DNA from 2 places in the Halomonas sp. YLB-10 genome. Region 1 is predicted to be linked to the other one. Evidence: predicted binding sites of a transcription regulator. Region 1 holds the regulator's gene; the other holds the start of a gene.
What was found. Region 1 encodes sigma-54, which starts transcription at its own class of promoters, with help from an activator protein. Its sites were predicted from a motif close to TGGCACNNNNNTTGCTNT; they were not measured.
Positions count from the first base shown of each region.

Region 2: a site for sigma-54 is predicted at 2,652-2,669, ahead of EBB56_RS01575 (ANTAR domain-containing response regulator). Genes of this name have one in related genera too.

Region 1 is NZ_RRCU01000004.1:143,604-151,374, reverse strand. Features, by position in the region: gene lptC (LPS export ABC transporter periplasmic protein LptC) at 1-396, shown strand, start outside; gene lptA (lipopolysaccharide transport periplasmic protein LptA) at 409-939, shown strand; gene lptB (LPS export ABC transporter ATP-binding protein) at 939-1,664, shown strand; gene EBB56_RS10595 (RNA polymerase factor sigma-54) at 1,935-3,347, shown strand; gene hpf (ribosome hibernation-promoting factor, HPF/YfiA family) at 3,507-3,815, shown strand; gene ptsN (PTS IIA-like nitrogen regulatory protein PtsN) at 3,821-4,306, shown strand; gene rapZ (RNase adapter RapZ) at 4,360-5,241, shown strand; gene EBB56_RS10575 (HPr family phosphocarrier protein) at 5,244-5,513, shown strand; gene EBB56_RS10570 (hypothetical protein) at 5,565-6,089, shown strand; gene bioA (adenosylmethionine--8-amino-7-oxononanoate transaminase) at 6,254-7,528, shown strand; gene EBB56_RS10560 (4Fe-4S binding protein) at 7,569-7,771, opposite strand, start outside.
Region 2 is NZ_RRCU01000001.1:399,835-407,605, reverse strand. Features, by position in the region: gene EBB56_RS01585 (NAD(P)/FAD-dependent oxidoreductase) at 1-577, opposite strand, end outside; gene EBB56_RS01580 (CmpA/NrtA family ABC transporter substrate-binding protein) at 878-1,972, opposite strand; gene EBB56_RS01575 (ANTAR domain-containing response regulator) at 1,969-2,568, opposite strand; gene EBB56_RS01570 (nitrate reductase) at 3,315-6,161, shown strand; gene cobA (uroporphyrinogen-III C-methyltransferase) at 6,232-7,107, shown strand; gene EBB56_RS01560 (LysR family transcriptional regulator) at 7,130-7,771, opposite strand, start outside.

The DNA of each region.
Region 1 (7,771 bases):
GCCCAGGGCACCCCCCACCAACGCATCGATACGCCACGCCTTGTGCACACACCGCTCGACGACATCACCCGGGTGGACCAGCCGGACCTTGCGCTGATCGACGACAGCGGCCGAGAGTGGATCGCCGACGCCGACAACGGTGAACTGGGTCCGGACGGCAACCCCCTGACCCTGTCGGGCGACGCCCATCTCGAGGCCCCCGCAGAGCGTTGGCAGCTTGATACAGAGGTATTGGTCTACGACAGCGACAGTGGCCATGTCTGGAGCGAAACGCCAGCCGTCCTACGCCAACCCCCTCAACAGATGCAAGGGGAGCGCTTCGACGCCTGGATCCATGACAATACCGCTCGCCTGACCGACAATGTCACCGGTCATCATCCGCCAGAGCCTCAATAAGGAGCCCCTTCCATGATGCGTCCAAGTCCCGCCCTCCTGCTTGCCCTGGCCCTTGGCCTGGCCGCCGGCGCCACCGGCAGCAGTGTCCTGGCGCTGGAAAGTGATCGCAGCGCACCGATTCAGGTGGAGGCCGACCAGCTGGATCTCGATGATCGCGCCGGTACCGCGGTCTATACCGGCGACGTGCGCATTGTGCAAGGCAGCATGATCCTCACCGGCGAACGCGTCGAGATCCAGCGCAACGACCAAGGACAACTGTCACTGGCGACCGCGACCGGCTCACGTGCCTACCTCGAGCAGAAGCCATCCCCGGAAGAACCGGTGGTCAAGGGCTGGGGCCGCAAGGTGATCTACCACGTGGCCGAACGCCGCATGGAGCTGATCGACCAGGCTGAGCTGCACAAGGCCAATGACACCTTCGACGGTGCCTATCTGGAGTACTTCCTCGATCGCCGCGTGGTCCAGGCCCGCTCCAGCGCCCAGGGCGTCCAGGGCGAGCAGCGCATTCGCATGACCCTCGAGCCGGAAAGCCAAGGAAACTGATGAAGACTCTCCACGCTCGCCATCTGGCCAAGAGCTACAAGAAGCGTCGCGTCGTCCAGGACATCAGCCTGTCGATCGAGCAGGGCAGCATCGTCGGTCTGCTGGGCCCCAACGGGGCCGGCAAGACCACCTCCTTCTACATGATCGTCGGCCTGGTCAGAGCCGACGCCGGCAGCATCAGCATCGATGATCGGGACCTGAGCCGCGCGGCCATGCATCAGCGCGCGCTGGCCGGTATCGGCTACCTGCCTCAGGAGGCTTCGATCTTTCGCAAGCTGTCGGTGGCCGACAACATCATGGCGATCCTCGAGACCCGCAAGGACCTCGACCGCGAGGGCCGAGAAGCACGTCTCGAGCAACTCCTCGAGGACTTCCACGTCAGCCATATTCGCGACAACCCCGGCATGAGCCTGTCCGGCGGGGAGCGGCGCCGGGTCGAGATCGCCCGCGCCCTGGCCACCGAGCCGGCCTTTATCCTGCTCGATGAACCCTTCGCCGGGGTCGACCCGATCTCGGTGGGCGAGATCAAGTCCATCATTCGTCAACTCAAGGCCCGCGATATCGGCGTCCTGATCACCGATCACAACGTGCGCGAGACCCTCGATATCTGCGATCGTGCCTACATCGTCGGCGACGGCCAGATCATCGCCGAGGGCAGCGCCGAGTCCATCCTTGCCAACCAGCGCGTCAAGGAGGTCTACCTGGGCGAAAACTTCCGCCTTTAGACCGCAGGGCCGCCCGACAGCCGCAGTCGCCTCAAGCGGCCGCAACACTTGCCAGCATCAGCATCCAAGCGCCGGCCCCGAAAGGGTCGGCCTCACCTTGCACACAGGGCCTCCCTCGAAAGAAACACCTCCCCCCCTACCAAGTTGTTCCACATCGACCTTTTCACTCCCTCCCACAGGTCAAAAAACACCAACTTGGCAAGATGCTTGCATGTCTGATGACTCGTCGTTAGGGTAAAGCCTTTCGACAACACTGGTGGATCCCGACCCATGGCCCTCAAGGCGTCACTGCAGCTGCGCATCGGTACCCAGCTGACCATGACCCCGCAACTGCAACAGGCGATCGGCCTGCTGCAGCTTTCGACTCTGGACCTGCGCCAGGAGGTCCAGCAGGCGCTGGAGGCCAACCCCATGCTCGAACTCGAGGACGAGTTCGGCGAACAGCAGACCAGGGAAGCCGCGGAAGATGACTGGGCGGATCAGATTCCCTCGGAACTCAGTGTGGACAGCGACTGGTCCGACACCTACCAGGACCTGGGCACCACCCCCGCCGGCAGTGGCGAGGCGGCGGATTTCGAGCGCCAGGCAAGCTCCCAGTCACTGCACAGCCACCTGAGCTGGCAACTGGCGATGCTCGACGTCAGCGACCAGGAGCGCCTGATCGCCGAGAGCCTGCTCGACGCGGTCAACGCCGACGGCTATCTCGAGCAGACACTGGATGACATCGCCCAGGGGCTCGAGCAAGACGGTCGTCGCCCCCCTCCCCTCGCCGAGGTGGAGGCGGTGCTGGTTCGGCTGCAACAGTTCGAACCGACCGGAGTGTTCGCCCGCGACCTGCGCGAGTGTTTGATGCTGCAACTGGATAGTCTGCCTCGCGATACCGTCCTGCTGCCCCAGGCCGGACGACTGGTAAGACAGTTTCTCGAGGCACTGGCCAGCGGCGACCGACGTCTGCTGAAGCGCCGGCTAGGACTCGATGACGACCAACTCGACAGCGTCATCGAGCTGATCCGAAGCCTCGACCCACGTCCCGGCAGCCAGTTCGGTGACAGCGATAACGACTACGTCATTCCCGACCTGGTGGTACGCCACACCGAAGAGGGCTGGCGCGTTGAACTCAACCCGGATGCAATGCCCCGACTGCGCATCCAGCCCGACTACGCTGCGCTGATTCGGCGCGCGGACAAGAGCCAGGACAACCAGTTCCTCAAGGACCACCTGCAGGAGGCGCGCTGGCTGATCAAGAGTCTGTCCAGCCGCAACGACACCTTGCTGAAGGTCGGCCGGGAAATCATGGTGCGTCAGATCGACTTCCTCGAGCAGGGAGAAGCGGCCATGAAACCGTTGGTGCTGGCCGATATCGCAGACAAGGTGGAGATGCACGAGTCCACCATCTCCCGCGTGACCACCCAGAAGTTCGTGCACACGCCTCGCGGCGTGTTCGAGTTGAAGTATTTTTTCTCGAGCCAGGTCGGCCAGGATGGCGACGCCCATTCCAGTACCGCCATCCGCGCCATGATCAAATCGTTGATTCAAAAGGAACCTGCCCGCAAACCTCTGTCGGACAGCAAACTGGTGGAATTGCTGGCGGAAGACGGTGTCAATGTCGCCAGACGCACCGTGGCAAAGTACCGGGAAGCCATGAATATTCCGTCTTCCAGCGAGCGCAAGCGACTGCGCTGAGGCCTTGCGCTGCGGCGTCGCTAGCCTAGTTATCGGGAAAGCGCAAGCACTTGAAATTTCGCATGACATCTGCGTCTTTCTGCGTAGCGTCGAGGGGGTTTGCAGGATCGGAAAAAGGGTTACAATCAAGCCACCACCCGAAAGAGCAAGGAGCCTGTCATGCAAGTCAACATCACCGGCCACCACGTCGAATTGACCGATCCCCTGCGTGACTACGTACAAGAGAAGCTCGCCCGTGTGGAGCGCCACTACGACAACATCACCAACGTCCAGGTGACCCTCTCGGTGGAAAAGGAACGCCAGCTGGCCGCCTGCACCCTTCACGCCGCCGGTGCCGACCTGCATGCCGAAGCGCAGGACGGCGACATGTATGCTGCTATCGACGCCCTTGCCGACAAGCTGGACCGCCAGCTGGTCAAGCACAAGGAAAAATCCCAAGCCCGCGCCCAAGGCGCCGGAATTCGCTGACTCTCATGACATTGGAAGCCATTCTCCCTCCCGAGCGCACATTGTTCGATGTCCCGGGAGGCAGCAAGAAGAGGGTGCTGGAGTTTTTCAGCACCTTCATTGCGCAGAACACCCCGAGCCTGGACAGCCAGGAGGTCTTCAGTCGGCTGATCGGACGTGAGCGCCTGGGCAGTACCGGCATCGGCAATGGCGTCGCCATTCCCCATGCCCGCAACCCCCACTGCAAGGCGCCCATCTCCGGCTTCCTCAAACTCGCGGAACCTGTCGACTTCGATGCCATCGATGGTGAGCCCGTCGATCTGGTGTTCGTGCTGCTGGTGCCGGAAGAGGCCGACGACGCCCATCTTGCCCTGCTCGGCCAGGTCGCTGGCGTCATGAACGACGCCGACACACGTCACCGTCTGCGCCACGCCAGCTCTCAGCGCGAGCTTCACGAGCGCCTGCAGGAAGCCATCCGCCAACAGGCGCCAGGGGACGACACTCCCTCCTGATCGCGGCCTTGCCTAGGCCATCAGCAATGGACGCCTGCCCAAGGAGACAGGACATGCAGCTCGTGATCATCAGTGGTCGCTCCGGCTCGGGAAAGTCCGTGGCCCTTCAGGCCCTGGAGGACCTGGGGTTCTACGCCATCGACAACCTTCCCGCGACCTTGCTGGGCGCCTTGGTGGACGAGCTGGAAAACGGTCATTCCCGCCGTATCGCCGTCAGCGTCGACGCCCGCAACCTGCCTGAGGCGCTGGAACGCTTCCCCGCCCAGCTGGCGTCCCTCAAGCAGAGTCCGATCGACTGCCAGGTGGTCTACCTGACCAGTGATGCGCGAATTCTGCTCGAGCGTTATTCCCACACGCGGCGCCGTCACCCCCTGACCCGTGATAGCGACATGACCCTGGCGGAAGCCATCGAGTCCGAACAGAAGGCCCTTTCGGGCATTCGAGACCTGGCCGATCTGGTCATCGACAGCTCTCGCCTGTCGGTACACGAACTGCGTTCGCGCATCGCCGAACAGGTCGCCGACCACCGCAGCGGCCAGTTGAGCCTGACCGTGGAGTCCTTCGGCTTCAAGCGTGGCGTGCCGCCGGATGCAGACATCGTGTTCGATGCCCGCTGTCTGCCCAACCCCTACTGGGAACCATCGCTGCGTGATGCCAATGGCTGCGATCCCAGCGTCATCGACTTCCTCGAACGCTATCAGGACGTCGCCGACATGAAACGCGACATTCTCGCCTGGGTGCGCACCTGGCTACCGCGCTATCAGCAAAGCCAGCGCAGCTACCTCACCGTGGCGGTGGGCTGCACCGGAGGACAGCATCGTTCGGTCTACCTGGCCGAGGGAATCGCCTCGGCCCTGGCCGACCAGCATCCCCGCGTCCGTCTACGCCACCGCGAACTCGGCCAGCAACGCCGACTGGACAGCGGAGGACTCTAGGCGTGGCCCGACGCACCCTGACCCTGACCAATCGTCGTGGCCTGCATGCACGCGCCGCGACACGCCTGGTCACCTGCTGCCAACCCTTTGACGCCACCGTCACCGTCCACCATGGCAGCCGCTCGGGTGACGCCGCCAACATCATGTCGCTGCTGATGCTGGCCGCCCCCTGCGGTACGGAGCTGACCCTGGAGGCCGAAGGCAAGGACGCGGACGCGGTGCTGGACGCTCTGGAGGCACTGTTCGACGCACGCTTCGACGAAGACGCCTGACGTCTTCCCTCTCCTTGTTTTGACCGCCACCCCCTGCCTGCCAAGGACGCCATGCAACTGATCCAGACCGGCAAGTACACCGAGGTCCACTACGATCCGGACCAGGACGCCTTCATCAAGACCTTCACGCCCAAGACCAGCGATCGCTGGCGCTACCGCCTGGGCATCCGGCGCTACCCCGGCCACAACTTTCGCTATGTCGCCGGCCGACTGGAGCGACTGGGTATCGCCACACCGAAAATCCTGTCGGCAGAGCGCTATCGCCTGGTCACCGCCAACGTGCACGGCATCGCGCTTAAAAAGCTGGTCCTCGACTCTCCGGAACTGCAGAACCGCTACCTGGACATTCTCGAAGCCTTGTACCGTGACCGTATCCACTGTCGTGGCCTGCACACAGAGAACTTCCTGGTCGTCGACGGAGAGGTGATCGCCATCGATCTGGATGCCTACAAGGCGCCGCGGGTCTTCACCTATCCGCGCCGAGAGTTCATCGACTGTCTGAGTCGCTCGCTGAAAAACGACGAGGCGTTCCTGTTCGAGCGCTTTCTCGAACGTGTCGACGCCCAGCATCCCTGAGCCCAGCATCCCTAAGGAAGAACCGCTCCTCCTTGTGCCCTCGCCTGCCCCGCTCTACCCCGGTTTTCCGGGTGGGAGCGCTGGCGTTGGCGACGGTAGCAGCAGCAGTGGTAAACTTTTAACTCGCCACTCAGTTTACCACCAAGCGTCCTTCAGGAGCCGACATGACCTCTCCGGTGTGGCATCCCTACGCCCATCTCAAGACCCAGGCCCCTGCCCCCCGGGTAGTCGGCGGCCAGGGCACCCGCTTTACCCTGGACAGCGGCGAATCATTGCTCGACGCGACCTGCTCCTGGTGGTGCATGATCCACGGCTACGGACATCCACGGCTGGTCAAGGCGATTCAGGAGCAAGCTGCCACGCTGTGTCACGTGATGCTTGGAGGACTGACCCACGATCCCGCCGACCAGCTCGCGCGGGAACTGGTTCGCGTCACGCCAGAGGGCCTCAACCACGTGTTCTTCTCCGACAGCGGCTCGGTGGGCATGGAGGTGGCGATGAAGATGGCGGTGCAGTACCACCATCTGCGCGGCCGCCCCAACAAGCACCGCATGCTGTCATTGATGAAGGCCTACCACGGTGATACCGCCGGCTGCATGGCGGTGTGTGACCCCGAAGAGGGCATGCATTCGCTGTTTTCCGGCTTTCTTCCGAAGCACCATTTCGCCCCGGCGCCGACGGCACCCTATACGGCCACGCCAGAGCAGGTCGCCGCCGACCTCGACGCCCTGCGAGCGGTGCTGGAAGCCCACCACCACGAGATCGCCGCGCTGTTGATGGAACCCCTGCTGCAGGCCGCCGGAGGTCTCAACATGACCTCTCCGGACTATCTGAAGGGTGCTCGCGCCTTGTGCGACGAGTTCGACGTGCTGTTGGTGTTCGACGAAGTGGCCACCGGCTTTGGACGCACCGGGCGCATGTTCGCCGCCGACCATGCCGGTGTCAGTCCGGACATCATGGTGCTGTCCAAGGGGCTGACCGGCGGCTACCTTGGCCACGCAGCGACCCTGGCCAGCGACCGTGTCCATGACACCTTTATCGGCGACAGCGAGCTTCACGCCTTTATGCACGGCCCGACCTTCATGGGCAATCCGCTGGCCTGTCGCGTGGCACTGGAAAGCCTCAGGGTCTTCGAGGAGGACGACTATCTGGGCCGTATCGCTCGGCTCAACGCCATCCTTGTGCAGGAACTCGCCGGCGACAGTGACCTGCGCGCCCACCCTGCGGTGGCCGACATCCGTGTGCTCGGCGCCACCGGCGTGATCGAGGTGCACGACAGTAAAGCGCTGAAAGGCGCCGCCGCCATCGCCCGTGAACAGGGCGTGTGGCTGAGATCCTTCGGCAGATGGCTTTACACCATGCCGGCCTATATCACCTCGGATGACGAAATGCGCCAGATCATCAAGGCCATGAAGGCTCCTTTCACAGCAAACGCATAATTAGTGCGGTGGCTGGCTCTCTACCAGGCGCTACCACGCTCTACCAGCCCCAGAACAGCAGCCACCAGGCACCGATCACCGGCGCCTGGGCGGCGAGCATAGGTAGCATGGCAGCGAGTCGACGCAGACCACTGGCGTAGCGTCCAAGGATGCCCCAGCCAAGCCCCGCGCTTGCCAGTACGCCAAGCCCCAGCAACAGCGCCCTGGCGTCATTGGCCCAGTGGATCAGCAGGCCATCGCCTC
Region 2 (7,771 bases), on a different contig from region 1:
GGCGCGGTGAGCGTTGCAGCACGCATACCTGCATGCCTCTGGCGGCGAGGCCGGCGGCGGCCTCCAGGCCCAGCAGGCCACCACCGACCACCACCGCCGCGCCGCCAGCCTTTGCTGCGTCGGCCAGGCGCGCCGCATCGTCCAGATCGCGAAAGCCCGACACGCCCGTCAGCGTGATGCCGGGGATCTGTGGCATGGCGCTGCGCGAACCCAGCGCCAGCACCAGGTGGTCGTAGGGGATCACCTCGCCGTCGTCGCACTCGACCAGGCGCCGGGTACGATCGATCCGTTCCACCCGCGCGCCCAGGCGCTGATCGACCGTGACGGCGGAGTCATGCGGCGGTGTCAGCGTCAATCCATCCTGCTCGACATCGCCGGCCAGCCAGCTCGACAGCAGAATGCGGTTGTAGGCCGCGTGCGGTTCGGCGCCGATCACGGTGATGTGTCGTGGGGCACCACTCTGGGCCGCCAGGGTCTCGATCAATCGATGCGCGGCCATGCCGTTGCCGACGATCACCAGGTGGGGAAGACGTGCGTCATCAGACCTCGTCGGGGAAGACGAGCCGGCCTGGGTCATTTCGGAACGGGACCTTGAGTCAGGCAGGCCAGAGGAGCGGGGCCTGGAGTCAGAAGGACCAGTGGAATATGGCATCGCATGGGCTCCAAAAACGCCAAAGACGTCTCTCACACCTCCGGCGTCGGAGGGTGAAGAGACGTCTTTGTCTAGTGTCGGTGCGATCGCCGTTGACCGCCGCCGGCATTCGCCGGCACTTGCTACAGGCTATCCAAGTTTCATGCCTGTTTTACGTTTTGTGCAGGTAAAACAGCCTGTTGGTGCAGGCCCTGGTGGCGGGCGTCAGCACCGGTCAGGCAGGGTTCAGGGCGTGTCGGCACCGTACTGGTGCGTGGCGGCGTCGTAATGCACAGCGCTGTAGCACTCCTCCAGGGTGGCGGTGTCGAGCTGTCGCCCGCGAGCCTCGAGCAGCGGCGACAACCGCTGGATCAGCCCCTCGAAGTCGGCCGTCAGGGGGCGCAGTCGCTCACCGATGCAGGGGTAGCCCGGGGCGGCTTCCAGCGGCAGCTCGTCGAGATGGCCTACGGCTTCATCGAGGTAGGGGGGCAGTGCCAGCCAGGCCAGGGTCTGGCGTCTGGCCTCAGGCGCCTTGTCCAGCCACAGGGCGGCGGCCTGGAGGGCGCGCAGCAGCGCGGACAGGGTATTCGGGTAGCGCCGAGCCCAGGAGGCCGTCACCCCCAGCACCTTCTCGGGATGCGCCGGCATCAGTTCTGCACCGCTGGCCACCACTCGACCCACCTGACGATGCTGGGCCAGGCTGCCCCAGGGCTCGCCGACGCAGAAGCCATCGATCTCGCCTTCGCGCAGGGCGTCCACCATGCGCGGGGGCGGCAGCGCGACCAGTTCGACCTCGCTGTCGACGTCGATGTCGCCGCGGGCCAGCCAGTCACGCAGCAACAGGTGCTGGCAGGAGTAGGGGTAGACCATGGCCAGGCGTGGCCGGGTGCCTTCTTTCAGCGAGGCCTTGAAGCGTCGGGCCAGTTCGCTGGCCGCGCCGAAGGCGCCGGGCTCCCCGTTGTCGACCGAAGCGCCGACCGCATCGGCCAGGCGGCGAGACAGCACCAGCGTATTGCCCTGGCGGCTCAGCACCGCGGCGGCCAGGGTGTCACAAGGCGCGCGGGACAGCCCCAGGCTCATGGCCAGCGGCATTGGCGCCAGCATCTGGGCGCCGTCAAGCAGGCCGGCGGCGACCTTGTCGCGCAGGGTGGACCAGGCGTTCTCGCGTGACAGGCTGACCTCGACCCCCTGGGCGGCGAAGAAGCCGCCTTCCCGGGCGATGATCAACAGCGCAGCATCCAGCAGTGGCACGAATCCCAGGGTCAGGCTGGCGAGCTCGGGTGGATGCGGCGCGCCAGTTCTGGACGTGCTGGCCGCGTCAGAAGACAGCGATGGACTCATGATCCCTTCTCCAGTGGCTTGAGGATGTCGATGACGTTCTGGGCGACCTGTGCGATGCGCTGGCCGCGGTCCATGGCCAGCTTGCGCAGCATGCGGTAGGCCTGTTCCTCATCGCAGCTCTGATGCTTCATCAACAGGCCCTTGGCCTGTTCGATGCGCTTGCGGTCGGCGAGCTGATTGCGTGCCTTGTCGAGGTCGCGGCGCATTCCCTGAAAGGCTTCGAAGCGGGCGATGGCGACATCGATGACCGCCTTGACGCGGTTGGCCGCCAGACCGTCCACCACATAGGCGCTGACGCCGGCCTTCACCGCCGCCTTGAGCGATTCGGGGTCGTGCTGGTCGGCGAAGAACACCACCGGTCGAGGGTTTTCCCGCTGCAGCAGCGCCATGCTTTCCAGGGTGTCCCGGTCAGGCGATTCCATGTCGATGATGACCACGTCGGGTTGATGCTGCTGCACCATGTCGTTGAGGCTGGCCGGGCTTGACAGTCGGCAGACCACCTGGTGTCCGTCCAGCGCAAGCGCCTCTTCGACCATGGCGGCGCGCACTATCTCGTCGTCGACCAGCAGGACCTTCAAGGTGTCGTGTTCGGGCATGGGCGTGGCTCGATGATGCTGTCGCTCGATAGAGCTCGAGTCGACATGATGAAGGGTGCACCTTGGGTGCCTCTGCACCTGTCAGCGCAAAAGGCGTTCCATTTTCGATCTTGTCGTTTTCTGTCAGGGAGATAACCCCCTGCAAAGCCGCCGCCGTGCCCCCGCAGATATGCCGGGCAGGCGCTCGCGCACCGAAAGGGTGCGTAAACGGTGGCCTCTATCGTTCGTTGTGGTGCGAGCCTGGGGTCTGTCAGACGTCTTCTCGCCACCATCGCCTGGGCAAACGTCAGAAAAAACGTCGTGGCTTCAATTGGCTGGCACCAGCATTCCACACTGCAGGGGGCGATTATGGTGTTCTGGCACAGGGTTTGCTTTGGTTACTGGCAAAGCTAGTGCCGTTGTTGGTGCCATGGGCATCACTAAGCCGAGCCAGATGACTACGTCGAGCCCGATCACTAGGCCGAGCCAGATCACTAGGCCGAGCCAGGAAGGGTCCCGACGCTGGTGGCGGGTGGGCCGGTCCGACAACTCGTCTGCAACGGGCGCTAGCACACACGAAATCCAGCGCGGGATTTCATCCGGCAACGACGCCCATCTCCTCGAGCCTCGCTCGACGGGATGGGCGTCGTGCGTTTGGGCCGCAGCAAGACCCGACCGATCAAGGCCCGGCCGCTAGCGGAGCGATGATCTGCCGATGAGATGCCGACGATATGCCAAGGCAGCAAGATGGCCCAGAGGAGAGCGCGATGACCCGGACGGATAGCGACAGCACGGAGATCGACAGCGGTGCTGGCGGCGAGGCCACAGGCACCACCTGTCCCTACTGCGGGGTCGGCTGTGGCATCGAGCTACGTCGCGATGGCGAGTCGGTCACCCTCCAGGGCGATCGGGATCACCCGGCCAACTTCGGGCGCCTGTGCGTCAAGGGCTCGGCCCTGGCGGAGACCCTTGGCGTTCAGGGGCGCTTGACGCGACCCAGGGTGGACGGTCGCGAAGCCGACTGGGACAGCGCGCTGGACGCCGTGGCCGAGCGTCTCGGAGCGATTGCCGAGGGCAGCGGTCCAGAGGCCATCGCCGGCTACCTGTCCGGGCAGCTATTGACCGAGGACTACTACGTCGCCAACAAGCTGTTCAAGGGGTTTCTCGGAACACCGCACCTGGATACCAACTCGCGGCTGTGCATGGCGTCGGCGGTGGCGGCCTACAAGCGCACCCTGGGCGCCGACGCCGTCCCCTGCAACTACGAGGACCTGGAAGAGGCCGAACTGGTGGTGCTGGTGGGGTCCAATCTGGCCTGGAACCATCCGGTGCTGTATCAGCGGCTGCGTCTGGCCAAGACCCGCAATCCGCTGATGCGGGTCGTGGTCATCGATCCTCGGGTCACCGACAGCTGCGAGATCGCCGATCTGTACCTGGGGCTGCGCCCCGGCAGCGACGCTTTGCTGTTCAATGGCCTGCTGGCCTGGATGGCCCGTCGCCAACGGCTCGATGAGGTCTATCTGAAGCGCCATGTGGACGGCGCCGAAGAGACGATTGCCGCCGCCCTGGACGAGGCCTCGGACATCGAGGCGGTGGCGGCGGCCTGCGATCTCGACGCCGAGCGCCTCGAGACCTTCTACTACTGGTTTGCCACCCAGCTGCACGTGGTCACGCTTTACTCCCAGGGGGTCAACCAGTCGACCAGCGGCACCGACAAGTGCCAGGCCATCCTCAACTGCCACCTGGCCGGCGGCAAGATTGGCCTGCCCGGCGCCGGTCCCTTTTCCATCACCGGCCAGCCAAACGCCATGGGCGGGCGCGAGGTCGGCGGACTGGCCAACCAGCTGGCCGCCCATATGGACTACCACACCCCGGGCGCCATCGAACGGCTGACCCGCTTCTGGTCGACCGAGGCGCTGGTGCCGACGCTGCCCCGGGAGCCCGGCCACAAGGCGGTCGAACTGTTTCAGGCCGTCGAGCGCGGCGACATCCAGGCGCTGTGGATCATGGCCACCAACCCTCTGGTGAGCCTGCCGGATGCCGACCGGGTACGCCGCGCCATCGAGCGCTGTCCGCTGGTGATCGTGTCGGAGTGCATGGCCGACACCGACCTGGTGGAACTCGCCGATATCGTGCTGCCGGCCAGCGGCTGGTCGGAAAAGGACGGTACCGTCACCAACTCCGAACGGCGTATCTCGCGCCAGCGCGGGCTCCTGCCGCCGCCTGGCGAGGCCCGCCACGACTGGTGGATCCTGTGCCGGGTGGCCGAGCGCCTGGGCTTCGGCGAGGCCTTCGCCTATGACCACCCCAGCGAGATCTTCGACGAGCATGCGCGCCTGTCGGGCCTCGACAACCAGGGACGGCGGGCCTTCGATATTTCCGGGCTGGCGGGGCTGTCCCGGGTCGAGTACGACGATCTGGCTCCGATCCAGTGGCCGGTGACGGCAAGCGCACCACGAGGCACCGCGCGGCTGTTCGAAAGCGGCCGCTTCTACACCGAGAGCGGTCGGGCCCGGCTGTGGCCGGTGAGCGCCCGGGCGCCGCGCCAGGCGACTGATGCCGACTTTCCGCTGCGGCTGAATTCGGGGCGGGTGCGCGATCAGTGGCACACCATGACCCGTACCGCCAGGGCCAGCCGACTGATGAATCACCGCTCCGAGCCCTTCGTCGAGGTCCACCGGGATGACGCCGAGGCCCTGGGGCTGTGTGACCAGGGGCTCGCCAGGATCCGCTCGCGCAGCGGCGAGATGCGCGCCCGCGTCAGGGTCTCTGCCGCCCAGCGCCGTGGGGAAGTGTTCGTGCCCATCCACTGGACACCGCGCTTCAGTCACTCGCCACTGGCGGGGAGCCTGTTCGCCCCGGACGTCGATCCGCTTTCTGGCCAGCCGGAGACCAAGCATGGCGCGGTGGCGGTCACGCCGCTGCAGCACGCCTGGGAGGCGACCCTGGTGGTTTCCCGGGCACTGGCCCAGCAGGGACCGCCCGAGGGTTCGGGCCTGGCGGCCCGGGTGGTCGAGGGGACCAACTACTGGACGCGGGTCCCGCTGGCCTCGGCGGAGCGATGGCAACTGGCCGGTGAGCCGATCGAGCCAGGGGGGGGTGAGAAAGGGGGGGGTGAGAAAGGGAGCGTCGAGAAAGCGGGCGTCGACCGCGATTGGCTCGACTGGGCCGCACGCCAGTTGCCGGGGGAGCTGGGCCCGGTGGCCCAGGACCCGGCCAGTGGTCGCTGGCGCCTGGCGGGGTTCGAACAAGGACGCCTGTGCTGGTGGCTGATGGTTGGCCCGGTCAGCGAACTGCCGGGGCTTGGCTGGCTGTGCGAGCGCTTCGACGAGGCCGCGCGTGGCGAGGCCATGGGGCAGCAGCATCGGCGGCGAGTGCTGGCGGCCTGTCATGACGGCGCCGCCGACCAGGGGCCGATCGTGTGTAGCTGCCATCAGGTGGGGCGTACCCCGATCCAGCGGGCGATTCGTGCCGGCGACGACAGCGTCGAGGCGCTCGGTGCGCGGCTGGCCTGTGGCACCCAGTGCGGCAGTTGTATTCCCGAATTGAAGAGTCTGGTGGAAGAGGAGAAGAGCCGTGGTCGCATCGAGCGCGCACAACCCCAGTCGGCCTAGAGACCGGCAGGGTCACCTTGCTGAAGCGGGGACGAAGCCTTGGCTGGCACGTCGTCTGGACGGGCTGTCGATGCTGCTGGGGCGACTGGCAGGGCAAAGCCAGCATTTGGCCGACCGGCTGGCTTCCCTGTCCGCTGCCAGCGGCGCTGGCCATCGGTCAGGCGGCGCTGTTGGCCGGGTCGCGCTGGTGGGGGCTGGCAGCGGCGCGGGTGAACTGCTGACGCTCAAGGCGCTGGATCGGATCGAACACGCCGACGCGGTGGTCTACGACCGCCTGGTGGGGCCCGAGGTACTGGCGATGATTCCGGCCGGTGTCGAGCGCCACTATGTCGGCAAGGCCAGGGGCCACCACAGCGTCGATCAGGCGCAGATCGGCACCCTGCTGGTGGCGCTGGCGCGCCAGGGCAAGGCGGTGGTGCGCCTCAAGGGCGGCGATCCGGGCATCTTTGGACGCCTGGGGGAAGAACTCGACGCCCTCGACGAGGCCGGCATAGCGCGTGAGATCGTGCCCGGCATCTCGGCGGCGGCCAGCGCCTGCGCCGCCATGGGGATTCCGCTGACCGATCGCGGCCACGCCCAGAGTCTTCGCCTGATCACCGCCCAGCAGTGTCGCGAGGGGGGCGAGCCGGACTGGGCATCGCTGGCCCGACGCGACGAGACCCTGGTGTTCTACATGGGGCTCAACAAGCTTGGAGCGATTACCCGTGGCCTGCGTGGCGCAGGCCTGCCACAGGACTGGCCGGTGATGCTGGTGGCCAACGCCAGTCTTCCTGAGATGGCCTCGTTGGTGGGCACCCTTGGCGATATCGATCAGCGCCTGGCGGAGAGCCCCCTGCCATCCCCCTGCCTGATCATCGTCGGCGGCGTGGTGTCGCGGGTAGCGGCAGGCGCGGCGGCAACGGCTGCGTTGCAGACTACACGAGGGGCCAGCGACGCCAGTTGCTAGTGGCTGGCGACCTGATCGTGGCTCAGGGTTCAGGCTCTGCTTTCAACGTCGACGGAGCCTCTGACCGGGCAGCCTCTTGAAGCATGTCTCTCAGCGCTGATGCGGCGGCGGACAGCGGCGCACGGCGGCGGTAGAGAATGCCGAGCCGACGTGGCAGGCATGGCGATACGAGGACACGGTGGTCCAGGCCCACAGGGGAGATCAGGCGCAGGCTCAGGGAGGGCAGCACACTGATCCCCAGTCCCGCCGCCACCATGCGACCCACCGTGGCGAGTTGCCCCGCTTCGCACTGCAGGTCCAGTGACCCTCCGATGTCGGCCATCACTCGATCGATCTCCTGGCGAGAGCTGGATTGGCGGTGAATGCCGATGAACGGATGATCCATCAAGGCCCGCCAGGGGACCCTGTCCAGCGCCAGCAGGGGATGCCCCAGGGGGCAGATCACCACATTGTGATCAGAGACGATCGGCTGAAAGTCCAGGTCATCGGCGCCCTGGGGCTCGACCGACAGGCCGAAGTCAGCACGCTCTTCCCGAACCAGAGCGGCGACCTCATCGGCGAGAACGTCATGCAGGCTCAGCTTGATCTGAGGATAGCGGCGGCGAAAGTCGGCGATGACACCAGGCAAGAGCCCGCCGGCCAGGGTCGGTAGTGCCGCGACGGT